One region of the Embleya sp. NPDC050493 genome, then DNA from elsewhere that is predicted to be linked to it. Evidence: predicted binding sites of a transcription regulator. Region 1 holds the regulator's gene; the other holds the start of a gene.
The links. The regulator HspR, encoded in region 1, represses chaperone genes until heat shock. The targets are predictions, from matches to a motif close to TTGAGNNNNNNNNNCTCAA.

Region 1 (7,623 bases):
GGGCGAACTGGCCGCCATCAAGGTGCTGAGCGAACTGCTCCCGGTGCTCGACGACATCGGCCGGGCCCGTGACCACGGCGAACTGGCGGGCGGCTTCAAGTCGGTCGCCGAGTCGCTGGAGTCGATCGTGGCCAAGATGGGGCTGCAGAGCTTCGGTTCCAAGGGCGACCCGTTCGACCCCACGGTGCACGAGGCGCTGCTGCACTCGTACGCGACCGATGTCACCGAGCCCACGTGCGTGGAGATCCTGCAGCCCGGCTACCAGGTCGGCGAACGGATCATCCGCCCGGCGCGGGTGGCGGTCGCGGAGCCCACGGCGGACGCCGAAGGCGGTCCGGAGGAGTCGGGCGAAGCGGCCGGCAGCTGAACCGTCACCGGGAACCAGACGACGAGAAGCGGAGAGGAGGGACGCCGATGCGCGGGTGGAGTGAATCCGGAAACGGGCGCTCGGAGCACGAGGGCACCCCGACCCGATCGGCGAGGGGCGCATGAGTACGAAGGACTACCTGGAGAAGGACTACTACAAGGTGCTCGGCGTCCCCAAGGACGCCGGCACCGCCGAGATCAAGAAGGCCTACCGCAAGCTCGCCGTCGAGTTCCACCCGGACAAGAACAAGGGTGACACCAGGGCCGAGGAACGGTTCAAGGAGATCTCGGAAGCCTACGACGTGCTCGCCGACGAAAAGCGGCGCAAGGAGTACGACGAGGCGCGGACGCTGTTCGGCAGCGGGGGCGGCTTCCGCGGCCCCGGCGGCGGGCCGGGCGGTGCCGGCGGCTTCCCCTTCGACCTCGGCGACATCTTCGGCGGCCAGCAGCAGGGCGGTGCGGGCGGCACCGGCGGGCTGGGCGACATCTTCGGCGGCCTGTTCGGCGGCGGTCGCCAGACCGGACGCCAGCAGCCGCGGCGCGGCTCGGACGTGGAGTCCGAGGTCACCCTCGGCTTCGCGGACGCGGTCGACGGTGCGACCGTACCGATCCGACTGACCAGTTCCGAGGCGTGTCGGCACTGCAACGGCACGGGCGCGGCCGCGGGCACCACCCCGCGGATGTGTCCGACCTGCGCGGGCTCCGGCAACGTGAGTCGACCGCAGGGCGGCTTCGGCTTCTCCGAGCCGTGCCGGGACTGCAAGGGCCGCGGACTGCTGGTGGACGACCCGTGCATCGTGTGCAACGGCAGTGGCCGGGCCAAGAGTTCGCGCACGATGCAGGTGCGGATCCCGGCCGGGGTCCAGGACGGCCAGCGGATCCGGCTCAAGGGCAAGGGGGCTCCCGGCGAGCGCGGCGGCCCCTCCGGCGACCTCTACGTCGTGGTACACGTCAAGGCGCACGCCGTATTCGGTCGCAAGGGCGACAACCTCACCGTCACCGTGCCGGTCACCTTCCCGGAGGCCGCGCTCGGGGCGGAGGTCACCGTGCCCACCCTGGGCGGCGTCCCGGTCACGCTCAAGCTCCCCGCGGGCACGGGCAACGGCCGGACACTGCGCGTCCGCGGGCGTGGTGCGGCACGCAAGGACGGCACTCGGGGCGACCTCCTGGTCACCATCGAGGTGACGGTCCCGCAGCAGCTGAACGACAAGGCGCGCGAGGCGCTGGAGGCGTTCCGCGAGGCGACCGTCGCGCACGATCCCCGAGCCGATCTGTTGGACGCGGCGAAGGGGGCATGACATGCGACCGGGCGGCTTGGGCGGCGACGGCGGCATCGGCGGGCGGCGTGGCTACGAGATCGACGAGACCTCTCCGGTCTACGTGATCTCGGTGGCCGCACAGCTGTCCGGCCTGCATCCGCAGACGCTGCGCCAATACGACCGACTCGGCCTGGTCTCGCCGGACCGCACGGCCGGTCGCGGGCGGCGCTATTCCGCCCGCGACATCGTGCAGTTGCGCGAGGTGCAGCGGCTCTCCCAGGAGGCCGGCATCAACCTCGCCGGGATCAAGCGCATCCTGGAGCTGGAGAACCAGGTGCTCGCGCTGCACATGCGCGTGGCCGAGTTGGAGCACGCGCTGCACGAGGCGACGGACGCGAGCGCCCGCCGCGAGGCGGCCGTTCACGCGTCCTACCGGCGCGACCTGGTCCCGGTCCGGCCGCAGGCGGGCACCGCGCTCGTGGTCTGGAAGCCCAGGCGCGGGCGTACCGACTGACCGACGGGCCGGCGGCACCGACCGGCCGGGGATACACCGGGGGCGTGGCTTCGGCCGCGCCCCTCGTTCGTGCGTGCGGCGGGCTGCGGCCCGCTCGCGAGCATTCCTTGATGCCGCTCGATACGCGTCAGTAGGGTCGCCGCATGAAGCCGAATCGTCGGGACGTCCTGAAGTACTCGGCCGCGAGTGCGGCACTGCTCGGAGCGGCGGCGTGCACCGACGCCAAGGACGAGCCGGACAAGAAGTCGAGCGATGCGCCCAAGTCCGGCGCCCCGACCGCGGGCGGCCCCACCGGCCCGGCCGGCACCACGCTGGAGCGCACCCTGGTGCTCGGCCCGCCCGGCGCGGGCGGCTACCGCAAGGTGGTCGCCGGTCCCGGCGAACCGCACCTGCTGCGCGCCGAGTTGGCCCCCGGTGCCGGACCCGGCATCAAGGCCAAAAGCCAACCGCTGGTCGCCTTCACCCAGTTGACGGACATACACATCCAGGACTCGCAGTCGACCGCGCGGGTGGACTTCCTGGACCGGCACAGCGACAAGGACCAGCCGTTCGCGAAGCTGCTGCCGTTCCAGTCGTCGCACCGCCCGCAGGAGGTGCTGACCGCACAGATCGCCGAGGCGATGGTGCGGTCGCTGAACCGGATCGGCAAGGGCCCGGCCCTCGGCCAACCGCTGGCCTTCACCATATGCACGGGCGACAACACCGACAACATCCAGTTCAACGAGCTGCGCTGGTACATCGACGTGCTGGACGGCGGCAAGAAGATCACCCCGGACTCGGGCGACCGGAACAAGTACGAGGGCCCGATGGACGCGGTCGCGTACCACGAGCGCTACTGGCATCCGGACGGCACACCGGCCGGGCAGAAGGACGACGTGCCCCGGCGCGACTACGGCTTCCCCACCGTGCCGGGCCTGCTCGACGCATGCCGGCGTCCGTTCGAGGCGACCGGCCTGAAGACCCCCTGGTACACCGCGTACGGCAACCACGACGGCCTGGTCCAGGGCAACCTGCCGGTCACCGAGTTGCTGGCCAAGGTAGCGGTCGGCGACGAGAAGGTGCTCGACATATCGGCGGGTCAGACCATCGTCTCGCTCGCGCTCGGGCTGCAGAACGGCAAGCCGGACGCGCTCGCCGCGCTGCTGGCGGGCCCCAAGCGCAAGGTCACCCCCGACCCGGACCGCCGGCTGATCGACCGCGCGGAGACGATCAAGGAGCACTTCAACACCACCGGCCTGCCCAAGGGCCACGGCTTCACCCAGGCGAACCTGGACGCCAAGACCGCGTACTACAGCTTCGACCAGGGGCGGGTGCGCTGCCTGGTCCTGGACACGGTGAACCAGTACGGCCTGGATTCCGGCTGCCTGGACCCGACCCAGTTCGCCTGGCTCCAGGACCACCTGGTCAAGGGCAGTTCCAGCTACCTGGACGAGCAGGGCAAGGTGGTCCAGGGCACCGGTAAGGACATGCTGTTCGTGCTGTTCAGCCACCACACGATCGACACGCTGGTGAACAAGACGGTGCCCTCGGGGCAACCCGCGCGAATCCTGGGCCCGCAGGTGCTGGCGCTGCTGCTGCGCTTCCCGAACGTGGTGCTGTGGGTCAACGGGCACACCCACGACAACAACGTGAAGCCCTACCCGCGACCGGCCGGCAGCGCCGTCCCCGGCGGCTTCTGGGAGATCAACACCGCGTCGCACATCGACTGGCCGTCGCAGGCGCGGATCGTGGAGATCGGCGACAACAAGAACGGCACGCTCTCCATCTACGGCACCATCGTCGACTCCGCCGGGCCGGAGTCCAACGGCGGCAAGCTGGACGACCCGGTCGCCCTGGCCGCACTCGCCCGAGAACTCGCGGGCAACGACTGGCAGGAGCGCGACCGCCCCGACCCCAAGGTGGACGGCCGCCGCGGTCGACTGGAGGACCGCAACGTGGAACTGCTGGTGCCGACGCCGGCCTGGCTCACCTAGGGCCTTTCCGGCCCGGGCGCCGCGGTCGGCCGGCCGGGTCGTTGCGCGCAGCCGGCCGGTGCGGGCGGGGGCTCACCACACCACCGTCACCACCCGCGCGCAGCGGGATTTGGAGCGCTTGACCAGTTCGCCGTTGGGCCGATCGCTGCCCGCGACCCAGGCCATCGCCTCGCCGGGGCTGCGCCCGCCCCGGCGCTGGCGCCTGGTCAACCGCTCGTCGCGGACCCGGTCCGAGGCGTGCACGTACCAGACCTCGGTCATCAGGCAGTAGGCGTCGGTCCAGCCGGGGGCGTCCAGCGCAAGGTAGTTGCCCTCGGTCACCACGATCCGGGTGCCGGGTCGGATCACGTGCCGAGCGGCCACCGGCTCGTGCAGCGTGCGGTCGTAGTCCGGCACGTACACGTCCCGGTCCACCTCGTGCACCACGCGCGCCAGCGTGGTCGCGTAGCCCCACACGTCGAAGGTGTCCACCGCGCCCTTGCGGTGCAACCGGCCGATCCGCTTGAGCTGCGCGTTCGACAGGTGGAAGCCGTCGAGTGGCACGTAGGCGGCGGTGCCGACGCCGACCCGCTGCTCGATCGCGCGCACCAGGCGACCGGCGAGGGTGGACTTGCCGGCGCCCGGTGGACCGGCGAGGCCGAGCACGACACGGTCGGCGTCGGGCGCCGCCGGAATCAGCCGTACAGCCGCATCCGCAAGCGCGTCGAGCGTTTCGAGGGCACCGGACACATCTGGCATGTCCGCAGTCTAGGCATCCGCAGCGACACACGGTTGAGTGGAATAGACTCAACTTAGTTGTGGTTCTCACAGTCAAAGAACCGTTCGGGTGCGGTGGACACGCGGCACGGACGGGATGATGGCCGTGACAGCGCGTGCCCGAAGCGAAGGAGTCGCACACCTCACATGGATGCACAGAAGCTCACCACCAAGGCCCAAGAGGCCCTTTCGGTCGCCATCCGCAAGGCTTCCGCGGCGGGACACCCCCAGGTGGAGCCCGCGCATCTGCTGCTCGCCCTGCTCGAACAGCCCGAGGGGATCGCGGTCCCGCTGCTCGGCGCGGCCGGTGTGGACGTGCCGCTCCTGAAGGTCGCGGCGGGCCAGATCGCGGATCGCCTGCCGAGCGCGTCCGGATCGACGGTGGCCGCACCGCAGCTCGCCCGCGAGACGATGCTCGCGCTGGACGAGGCGGAGAAGCAGGCCGACAAGCTCGGCGACACCTTCGTGTCCACCGAGCACGTCCTGGTCGGCCTCGCATCCGGCCGCTCCGGTCCGGTCGCCGACGCGCTGCGCGAGGCGGGCGCCACCCCGCAGGCACTGCTCGACTCCTTCAAGGCGGTGCGCGGCAGCGCCCGGGTCACCTCGCAGGACCCGGAGAGCACCTACCAGGCACTGGAGAAGTACGGTCGCGACCTGACCGAGGAGGCCCGCAACGGCAAGCTCGACCCGGTCATCGGCCGCGACTCGGAGATCCGCCGGGTGGTCCAGGTGTTGTCCCGCCGGACCAAGAACAACCCGGTACTGATCGGTGAACCCGGCGTCGGCAAGACCGCCGTCGTGGAGGGCCTGGCCCGCCGGATCGTGGCCGGCGACGTGCCCGAGTCGCTGCGCGACAAGCGACTGATCGCGCTCGACCTCGGTGCGATGGTCGCGGGCGCGAAGTACCGCGGCGAGTTCGAGGAACGGCTCAAGGCGGTGCTGAACGAGATCAAGTCCAGCGAAGGCCAGGTCGTCACCTTCATCGACGAGCTGCACACCGTGGTGGGCGCCGGTGCCACCGGCGACAGTTCGATGGACGCGGGCAACATGCTCAAGCCGATGCTCGCGCGCGGCGAACTGCGCCTGGTCGGCGCGACCACGCTGGACGAGTACCGCAAGCACATCGAGAAGGACCCCGCGCTGGAGCGCCGGTTCCAGCAGGTGTTCGTGGGCGAGCCCAGCGTCGAGGACACCATCGCGATCCTGCGCGGACTCAAGAGCCGGTACGAGGCACACCACAAGGTGCAGATCGCCGACTCCGCCCTGGTCGCCGCGGCCACCCTCTCCGACCGCTACATCACCGCGCGCTTCCTTCCCGACAAGGCGATCGACCTGGTCGACGAGGCGGCCTCGCGGCTGCGCATGGAGATCGACTCCTCCCCCGTCGAGATCGACGAGCTGCAGCGCTCGGTCGACCGGCTGCGGATGGAGGAGATGGCGCTGGCCAAGGAGACCGACGCGGCCAGCCGGGATCGGCTGGAGCGGCTGCGCAAGGACCTCGCGGACAAGCAGGAGCAGCTCAGCGGCCTGACCGCGCGGTGGCAGCAGGAGAAGGCCGGCCTGAACCGGGTCGGTGAACTCAAGGAGCGCCTGGACGCCGCCCGCGGCGAGGCCGAGCGGGCCCAGCGGGACGGCGACTTCGAGACCGCCTCCAAGCTGATGTACGGGCAGATCCCGACCCTGGAGCGCGAGCTGGCCGAGGCCGCGGCGACCGAGGGGGACCGGGGCACGGACGGCACCGCGATGGTCAAGGAGGAGGTCGGCCCGGACGACGTGGCCGACGTGGTCTCGTCCTGGACCGGCATCCCCTCGGGCCGACTGCTCGAAGGAGAGCGCGGCAAGCTGCTGCGGATGGAGGACGAGCTGGGTCGCCGACTGATCGGCCAGAAGGCCGCCGTGGCGACGGTGTCCGACGCGGTTCGCCGGGCCCGCTCCGGAATCGCCGACCCGGACCGCCCGACCGGCTCGTTCCTGTTCCTGGGCCCGACCGGCGTGGGCAAGACCGAGCTGGCCAAGTCGCTCGCCGACTTCCTCTTCGACGACGAGCGCGCGATGGTGCGGATCGACATGTCGGAGTACGCGGAGAAGCACTCGGTCGCCCGCCTGGTCGGTGCGCCGCCCGGCTACGTGGGCTACGAGGAGGGCGGCCAGCTGACCGAGGCGGTGCGCCGTCGGCCGTACTCGGTCGTGCTGCTGGACGAGGTGGAGAAGGCCCACCCCGAGGTCTTCGACGTCCTGCTCCAGGTGCTCGACGACGGACGGCTGACCGACGGCCAGGGCCGCACGGTGGACTTCCGCAACGTGGTGCTGATCCTGACCTCGAACCTGGGGTCGCAGTACCTGGTCGACCCGGCGCTGTCGCGCGAACAGCAGCAGAACATGGTGATGGACGTCGTGCGCAACGCGTTCAAGCCCGAGTTCCTCAACCGGCTCGACGACATCGTGCTCTTCGACGCGCTCGGTACGGCGGAACTCGCGCACATCGTCGGACTCCAGGTCGACCGGCTCGGCGCCCGGCTCAAGGACCGCCGGATCACCCTGACGGTGACCGACGCGGCCCGCGAATGGCTCGCGCTGACCGGATACGACCCGGCGTACGGCGCGCGGCCGCTGCGCCGGCTGATCCAGACCGCGATCGGCGACAAGCTGGCCCGGGCGCTGCTCGCGGGCGAGGTCGGCGACGGGGACACGGTCCTGGTCGACCTGGACGGGGCGAGCGACACCCTGGTCGTGCAACCGCGGAAGCAGGAGGCGG
Region 2 (7,623 bases), on a different contig from region 1:
TTGTCCAGCTGACGCTTGATCAGGTGGTCCCGGGCGATGACGACCTTCTCGTCCTCGGTGTAGCCGTCGAGGCGAACCAGTTCCATCCGGTCCAGCAGCGGCTCGGGAATCGTCTCCAGGACGTTGGCCGTGGCCAGGAACACCACGTCGGACAGGTCGAGTTCGACCTCCAGGTAGTGGTCGCGGAAGGTGTGGTTCTGCGCCGGGTCGAGCACTTCGAGCAGGGCCGCGGTCGGGTCGCCCCGGTAGTCCGAGCCGACCTTGTCGATCTCGTCGAGCAGGACGACGGGGTTCATGCTGCCCGCCTCCTTGATCGCCCGGACGATCCGGCCGGGCAGCGCGCCGACGTAGGTGCGGCGGTGGCCGCGGATCTCGGCCTCGTCCCGCACACCGCCGAGCGCGACCCGGACGAACGAGCGTCCCATCGCGCGGGCCACCGACTCGCCGAGCGAGGTCTTGCCGACCCCGGGCGGGCCGACCAGGGCCAGCACCGCGCCGGAACGGCGACCGCCGACCACACCGAGCCCGCGCTCCTCGCGGCGCTTGCGAACCGCCAGGTACTCGACGATGCGCTCCTTGACGTCGACCAGGCCGGAGTGGTCCGCGTCCAGGATCGCGCGTGCTTCGGCGATGTCGTACGCGTCCTCGCTGCGGTCGTTCCAGGGCATCTCCAGGACGGTGTCCAGCCAGGTGCGGATCCAGCCGCCCTCGGGCGACGCGTCGGAGGCGTGCTCCAGCTTGTCGACCTCCTTGAGCGCGGCGGCCAGCACCTTCTCCGGCAGATTCGCCGCCTCGACCCGGGCCCGGTAGTCCTCCTCCTCGCTGTCCGGGGTGCCGTTGAGCTCGTTGAGCTCCTTGCGCACCGCGGCCAGCTGCTGCTTGAGCAGGAACTCGCGCTGCTGCTTGTCCATCCCCTCCTGGACGTCCTTGCGGATCGTCTCGGCCACGTCCAGCTCGGCGAGGTGGTCCCGGGTCCAGCCGACGACCTTGGTCAGCCGCTCCCGGACGTCGACGGTCTGGAGCACCTCGATCTTCTGCTGGAGCGTCAGGTAGGGGGCGTAGCCGGAGTTGTCCGCCAGGTCACTGGGGTCCTCCAGGGCCTGTACGTGGTCGACCACCTGCCACGCACCGCGCTTGCCCAGCACGGTGGTGACCAGGGCCTTGTACTCCCGGGCCAGCTCGTCGGTGTGCTCGTCCGTCTCGGCGTCGGCCACCCGGGTCGCCTCGACCCACAGCGCCGCGCCGGGCCCGGTGGTACCGCTGCCGATCCGCACCCGGCCCTCGCCGCGCACCACCACGACCGACTCACCCCCGGGCAGCCGCCCGACCTGCTCGATCACGCCGAGCGTGCCCACCGCCGGGTACTGACCGTCGTCGCGCGGAACAAGCAGCACCCGCGCCTTGCTCTCACTACGGATGCCGGGTCCACCGGACCGCCCCGCGGCGGCCCGCGCGGCATCCACGGCGGCTCGGGTCTCCGCGTCATCGAGTTCGAGCGGGACCACCATGCCGGGGAGGACGACCACGTCGTCCAGCGGAAGAACCGGCAGGGTCAGGGTCCCGATGGTCTCGCTCATGTCATGCCCCTCAGGTAGCCACAGTCGAAAAAGTTGCGCTGCACTGACTCAAGAAACAAGAGCCCCTCTTTGTTCCCCCACCCTCCCGAGTCCCTGTTCGCCGTGAGCGAAGTCGTTCCCGTGGCCGTGAAGGCCGCATGGGTCGGTGGGGGGGGCGCATCGGGTGGCGCATGGGTCGGAGACGGCATCGGGTGGCGCATGGGTCAGGGTGGACCCGCGTTACCGCACGCGAACCGTCCCGCGGGCTCCACCGCTTCGTCGTCCCGGAGCGGCCGGCCGCGTGCAACGGTCGGAGGACGCGCACGGCCGCAGCGCGCCGGCGCTCAGGCCAGGTGCTCGATCGCGACGTCATCCCAATGCTGTGCGAGATATTCCGCGACCAGCCGGCGGTGACAATGCCGCGCATCTTCCTCACTGCAGAGCAGAACCGCGTTGTCGAGCGCTTCCCGCCGGATGACGTCCTCGATCCGACGAACCTTCATCAATTCGAGGAAACGTTCTTCGTAGGCCGCCCAGCCGACGCCCTGCTTCTTGTAGGCGTCGAGCATGTCCTGGGTCGGGGCCAGCTCGGTGCGATGGCTGTACTGCGCACCGCAGATCTCACCCAGGAAGTACCTCAGATCATCACGCTTGGCGAAACCGGACAGCTGCGAGACATTGTTGAGTCGAACATCGACCAGCGCCGTCACTCCGGCTTCACGCAATAGCCCGAAGAACTTCTCGGCAGACTTCTTCGTGAACCCGATTGTGTACAGTTTCATGTTTCCGGCGTCCCGTCGATGCGAAGTTCCTCGTTGACATACGCGATCCGTCGTTCCTGACGGTCGAGAGCTTCTTGGAGGCGCATGGCCGCGGTCCGGAAAAGATCTTCCTGATCCAGTTTGAATTTGGCCATCAGGCGTCGCATTGCCGAGGCGTGGTCCTCGACGTGCCCGTCGCCATGAATGTGTTCGACGGTAATCTCGTACTCATCGAGGACTCGCGCGACGAGCACGCAACGATGGCAGTCGAGCGGCTCTTGTTCGGCGCACATGACGGCGATTCGCTCGCTCCGCGAACCGTTCCGTAGACGTTCGATGCCGCGGACGAAATCCGAGGTCCGGGCAAGAAGGTCGTACCTCACCCGTCCGTCGACATAGCAGGTGGGGTCATCGGTGCGCGCACCCAGTTCCTTCCCCAGGAAGACGTACTTGATATCGACGTCGAGCAGGCTGCGCTCCACGGCGTACCGGTTGAACTGGGGCGTGAATCGGCTGACGGGCATCGACCGCACATCGGCGACCGCCGTGATTCCATGCTTCTGCAGCAGGCCCAGGAAATCTGAGATGCTGTGCGTGGAGTGGCCGACAGTAAATACTGTACGAGGTGTCATGACCTGCTGCCTGCTTTGATCTTCGCTCGTTCGATAATGGCTGCCGCCAATTTGTAGACGTAGCCTTCGAATGGTTCACCGAGACTCACTGTGAGGAAGGATTCGCCCAGTTCGTAGATCCCCTCCGACCCGGCCAGATATTCCAGCTCGTACCTGGGATCGGTCACCCGTAATATATATGCGTGTCCTGCATGCGAGAAGCAGGCGCGCAGAACCGGCCGCTGATCTCCGAACTTCGCCCCGGGGGCGTGCACCCGTAACGTCAGGTCGGTGACGCGTATCAGCTTGAGCGAGTCCGGCAGAGTGACCGCCTGTTCGGTCGGGACGCGATCATTGCTGCCGTGGAAGGTGCTGGATCCGTTGATCCACAGCCTGCCGGGGCGCTGCTCCAGCGCCAGTAATCCACTCCACCCGACCCTGCCGGCCTTCTGCCAACGGCAGCCGGGGTCGAGGAGCCAGTTCTCACTCTGGAAGTCGTGCGGCTGCGGCCGAAGAAGCGGCACCAAGACGACATCGAGGACATTCGGTTCCGTTCCGTCTTCGTACTGTCGTTCGCGAGCGGAAACCTCGTGACCCGGGCGGGCGCTGACCGGGCGTACCCACTCTCCCGAGCCGTCGCCGACCATGCCCGCCACACACCGACCCGAATGCTTGCGGGAATTCGCCAGACACACGAGCGTCTTCGTCAGTTCCACGTGCACCCCCCGATCCGATGCGTTGACTCCCCTGCGTGTAAAGGGAGCACAGCGCACTCACCCGAAGCGACGACCAGCACCACAGATTGTCAGTTCAGCGGATCATCCAAAAGCCTATGCCGGGGGTACGACCCTCGTCCGTCATTCAGCCAGGCGCGATGTTCGACCAGGCCGGGGCGCGCCCCGCCCACCGGGCGGCCGGCCGACCGGGGAGTTGGCGTCGGGGTGCGTCGTCTCGGCTCAGGCTCACCACCGAAGCGTGGAGCCGTCCCGCGACTCCGTGCGATCCGGTTGTGTGCGCTCCGGCGTTGCCCGGACGTTGGGCGCAGTGGGTGAATTCGGCCCGTGGCTCTTACGTCACGGCCGGTGAGGCGGAAGAATCGGGCGACTTGATACGAGGGGGCGAATCCTGTCAGTGAGCGACGTCTTTCCCGAACGTGTCCTGCATGCAGGCTCGATCACACTCCGGCCGTTCGGCGCCGATGATGTCGAGGACAACCGAACCGCCTGCGCGGACGAGGTGGTCCAACGATGGATACCGCTGCCGCGGCCCTACACCGTCGAGGCATCCGTCGACTGGTGTACGAAAACGGCCCACACCCTGCGCGAGTCGGGCGACGGCATCCACTTCGCGATCTCCGATCCTGCCGACGGGCGGCTCCTCGGCGCCGTCGGGCTCAAGCGGACCGACTGGCACGAACTGGTCAGCGAGGTGGGCTATTGGATCGCTCCGTGGGCGCGCGGACGCGGGATCGCCGCCCAGGCCACCCGCGCACTCGGGCACTGGCTGCTGACCGAGCAGGGCTTCGAGCGCCTCGAACTCAAGGCCGCCGTAGGGAACATCCCCTCGCGCAAGACGGCAATCAAGGCCGGCCTCCATCGAGAGGGCATCCTGCGCAACGCCGGCCGCCTGCACGCCGGCCGGGTCGACGTCGTCCTGTACTCGCAGATCCCGGCCGACCTGTAGGAAGGGCCGCCACGCCGGGCCGCCGATCGGCCCTGATGCCGCCACGCCGGTGGGGCCGATCGACGGTTGTGGCGGTGGTGTGCAACTCGACGGTGGTGGGCGCGAATTGCCGTAAGAGCGGCCGTACGCCCGAAGCGGGCCGAAGGCCAACGGCACGGCGGAAGGGTTGACGGCGGGATACCGCCAGACCCGGTGTGGTGCGGGTGGTTGTACTGGGACACACCCCGCGTCGGGGTCCCACCCACCCGCATCGCCGAAAGGGACGTCATGTCCGTCACCACCGGATCCGCCGAGCACACGACCGGTCGGACCGATCCGTCTTCCCAGGAGCAAACACACAAACAGGAACAGGAATCCCGGCAGTACTGGCCGGCCGTCGTGTGTCTGTCGCTCGGGATCTTCGCGATCGTGACCAGCGAGATCCTGCCGATCGGGTTGTTGACGCCGATCGGGGGTGACTTCGGCGTCTCGGACGGGACGGCGGGGTGGCTGATGACCGTGCCGGGCCTGCTGGCGGCGATCTGCGCGCCGCTGGTGACCGTGTGCACCGGACGGCTGGATCGGCGGACGATGTTGGTCGCCCTGATCGTGCTCCTGGCGGTGGCGAACTTCCTCGCGGCGGCCGCGCCCGCGTTCTGGGTGATGCTGGTGGCACGGTCGTTGGTCGGGGTCACCATCGGCGGGTTCTGGTCGATCGGGGCGGGGTTGGCGCCTCGGTTGGTGCGCGCGAAGGTGGTGGGTACGGCGACCGCCGTGATCTTCGCGGCTGTGCCGGCCGGTTCGGTGTTGGGCCTGCCGGCCGGTACCCAACTGGGCGAACACATCGGCTGGCGCGCCTCGTTCGCGGTCATGGGCGTCATCGCGCTGGGCGTGTCGATCGCGCTGCTCGTACTGCTGCCGCCGCTGCCCGCGCTTCAGGTGACCCGCGCCGCGGTGTTGCGTGGGCTGTTGCGCGGCACCGACATCCGGATCGCACTCGCGCTGACCGCCCTGATCGTGATCACGCACTTCGGCGCCTACACGTACGTGACTCCGTTCCTGGAGCAGGTCACCCACGTGGATCGCGGGCTGATCGGCGTCTACCTGCTGATCTTCGGCGTGGCCGGCATCGTCGGCAACTTCGTCGCGGGCGTGACCATGGCGCGCGGCCTGCGCGCGACGTTCCTCACGTGTGCGGTCCTGATCGCCGCGGCCACGCTGCTGTTCCCGCTCCTGGGTCGGTGGGATGCCGGCGCGATCGGCCTGCTCGTGGTGTGGGGTCTGGCCTACGGCGCCGTGCCCGCCTGCTCCCAGACCTGGTTCGCCCGCTCCGCCCCGCAGGCTCGGGAAGCCGCCATGGTCGTATTCACGTCCTCCTTCCAACTCACCTTCGCCGTCGGTGCGCTCCTCGGCGGAGCCGTCGTGGACGCGACGTCCCCGTCGACGGTCATGCTGTGCGCCGGCGCCGTCGCCCTCACGACGGTCGCCACGATCTCCACCGTCGGCGGCCCCGCCGAAGCGCCTCGGCACACCCCCTGATCAACGGCCGCACCCGCCTTCCCCGAGTGCGTCCACCCCGCCCGCACGGGCCCTCGGACGTCCGACGCGGCGCGCGGAAGGCGCAGCGCACGGGCTCGTCGCCGCCGCCGCCGCGATCGCGCCCGGATCCCGCCGCGAGGGGCGAAGCGCGCGACCGGGCTTGACTTCAAGTCGACTTCAACTTCTAGCGTCTTCCCCAGGCGCTCGGAGGAAGCACTTCCGGGGCCGCGCACGACAGTTCGCACTTCTCTCCTTGGGGGCTTCCATGAGCATCGCCACGCACACGACCGCAGGCACGAGCGCCCACCCGAACACCGACCCCTTCCGGCTGGCCGTCATCGTCGGCAGCACCCGCGAAGGGCGTTTCGCCCCCGTGGTGTCCAACTGGTTCGCCGCCACGGCCGAGCAGCACGGGGACTTCGAGGTGGACATCATCGACCTCGCCCACGACCGGCTGCCCGACGTGTGGGCGCCGATGGGCAGCGAACCCGCCGCCGTGGTCGCGGCGGTGGGCGGTCGGCTGGCCGCCGCGGACGCGTTCGTGGTGGTCACGCCCGAGTACAACCACAGCTTCCCGGCCGGGCTGAAGAACATGATCGACCTGTTCCGCAGCGAATGGCAGGGCAAGCCGGTCGGGTTCGTCTCCTACGGCGGCATCTCCGGCGGCCTGCGGGCCGTCGAACAGCTGCGTCTGGTCTTCGCCGAGCAGCACATGGTCACCACCCGGGACGGGCTCGCCTTCCCGATGGCCTGGGAGAAGTTCGACGCCGAGGGTCGGCCGGTCGACGTCGCGGGCACCGAGGCCGCCGCCAAGGTGATGCTCGATCAGCTCGCCTGGTGGACCGAGGCCACCCGGTCGACGCGCGTGCGCCGCCCGTACGGCGTCTGAGCGCCGACTCCCGAAGCAGCCGCAGCCATTCCCCCGCCGAACGCCAGGAGCCCGTGATGGCATCGACCACCGCCCCGGCCGCGAGCATGCCCGCGGCCGCCGTCCCCACCCCTTCCCGCAGCGTCGCGATGATCGCCCTCGTGGTCGTCCTCGGTTCGGTGATGTCCGTGCTCGACGTCACCGTCGTCAACGTCGCGCTCAACCACCTCGCGCAGGACTTCGACGCCCCGCTGGCCACCATCCAGTGGGTCGCGACGGGGTACACGCTGGCCCTGGCCACCGTCATCCCGGTGGCCGCCTGGGCGATGGGCCGGTTCGGCACCAAGCGGCTGTACATGTTCTCGATCGGCACCTTCGCCGCCGGCTCCGTACTGGCCGGGCTGGCCTGGTCGGCCGAGTCGCTGATCGCCTTCCGGGTCCTGCAGGGGCTCGGCGGCGGCCTGATCATGCCGGTCGGGATGACCATCCTGGCCCGTGCCTCGGACCCGAGCCGGATGGGCCGCACGATGGCCATCCTGGGCATCCCGATCCTGATCGGCCCACTTGCCGGCCCGATCCTGGGCGGGTGGCTGGTGGACGACGTCTCGTGGCGCTGGATCTTCTTC

Region 2: the regulator HspR is predicted to act here: its motif matches at 1,611-1,629, upstream of lon (endopeptidase La).

The regions. Positions count from the first base shown of each region.
Region 1 is NZ_JBITHP010000065.1:626-8,248, forward strand. Features, by position in the region: gene grpE (nucleotide exchange factor GrpE) at 1-367, shown strand, start outside; gene dnaJ (molecular chaperone DnaJ) at 489-1,664, shown strand; gene ACIBM5_RS46920 (heat shock protein transcriptional repressor HspR) at 1,666-2,139, shown strand; gene ACIBM5_RS46925 (TIGR03767 family metallophosphoesterase) at 2,283-4,112, shown strand; gene ACIBM5_RS46930 (nucleoside/nucleotide kinase family protein) at 4,185-4,850, opposite strand; gene clpB (ATP-dependent chaperone ClpB) at 5,016-7,623, shown strand, end outside.
Region 2 is NZ_JBITHP010000004.1:204,970-212,592, reverse strand. Features, by position in the region: gene lon (endopeptidase La) at 1-1,577, opposite strand, end outside; gene ACIBM5_RS11010 (DUF488 family protein) at 1,901-2,338, opposite strand; gene ACIBM5_RS11005 (DUF488 family protein) at 2,335-2,949, opposite strand; gene ACIBM5_RS11000 (dual OB domain-containing protein) at 2,946-3,644, opposite strand; gene ACIBM5_RS10995 (GNAT family N-acetyltransferase) at 4,060-4,611, shown strand; gene ACIBM5_RS10990 (MFS transporter) at 4,879-6,129, shown strand; gene ACIBM5_RS10985 (NADPH-dependent FMN reductase) at 6,395-7,018, shown strand; gene ACIBM5_RS10980 (DHA2 family efflux MFS transporter permease subunit) at 7,075-7,623, shown strand, end outside.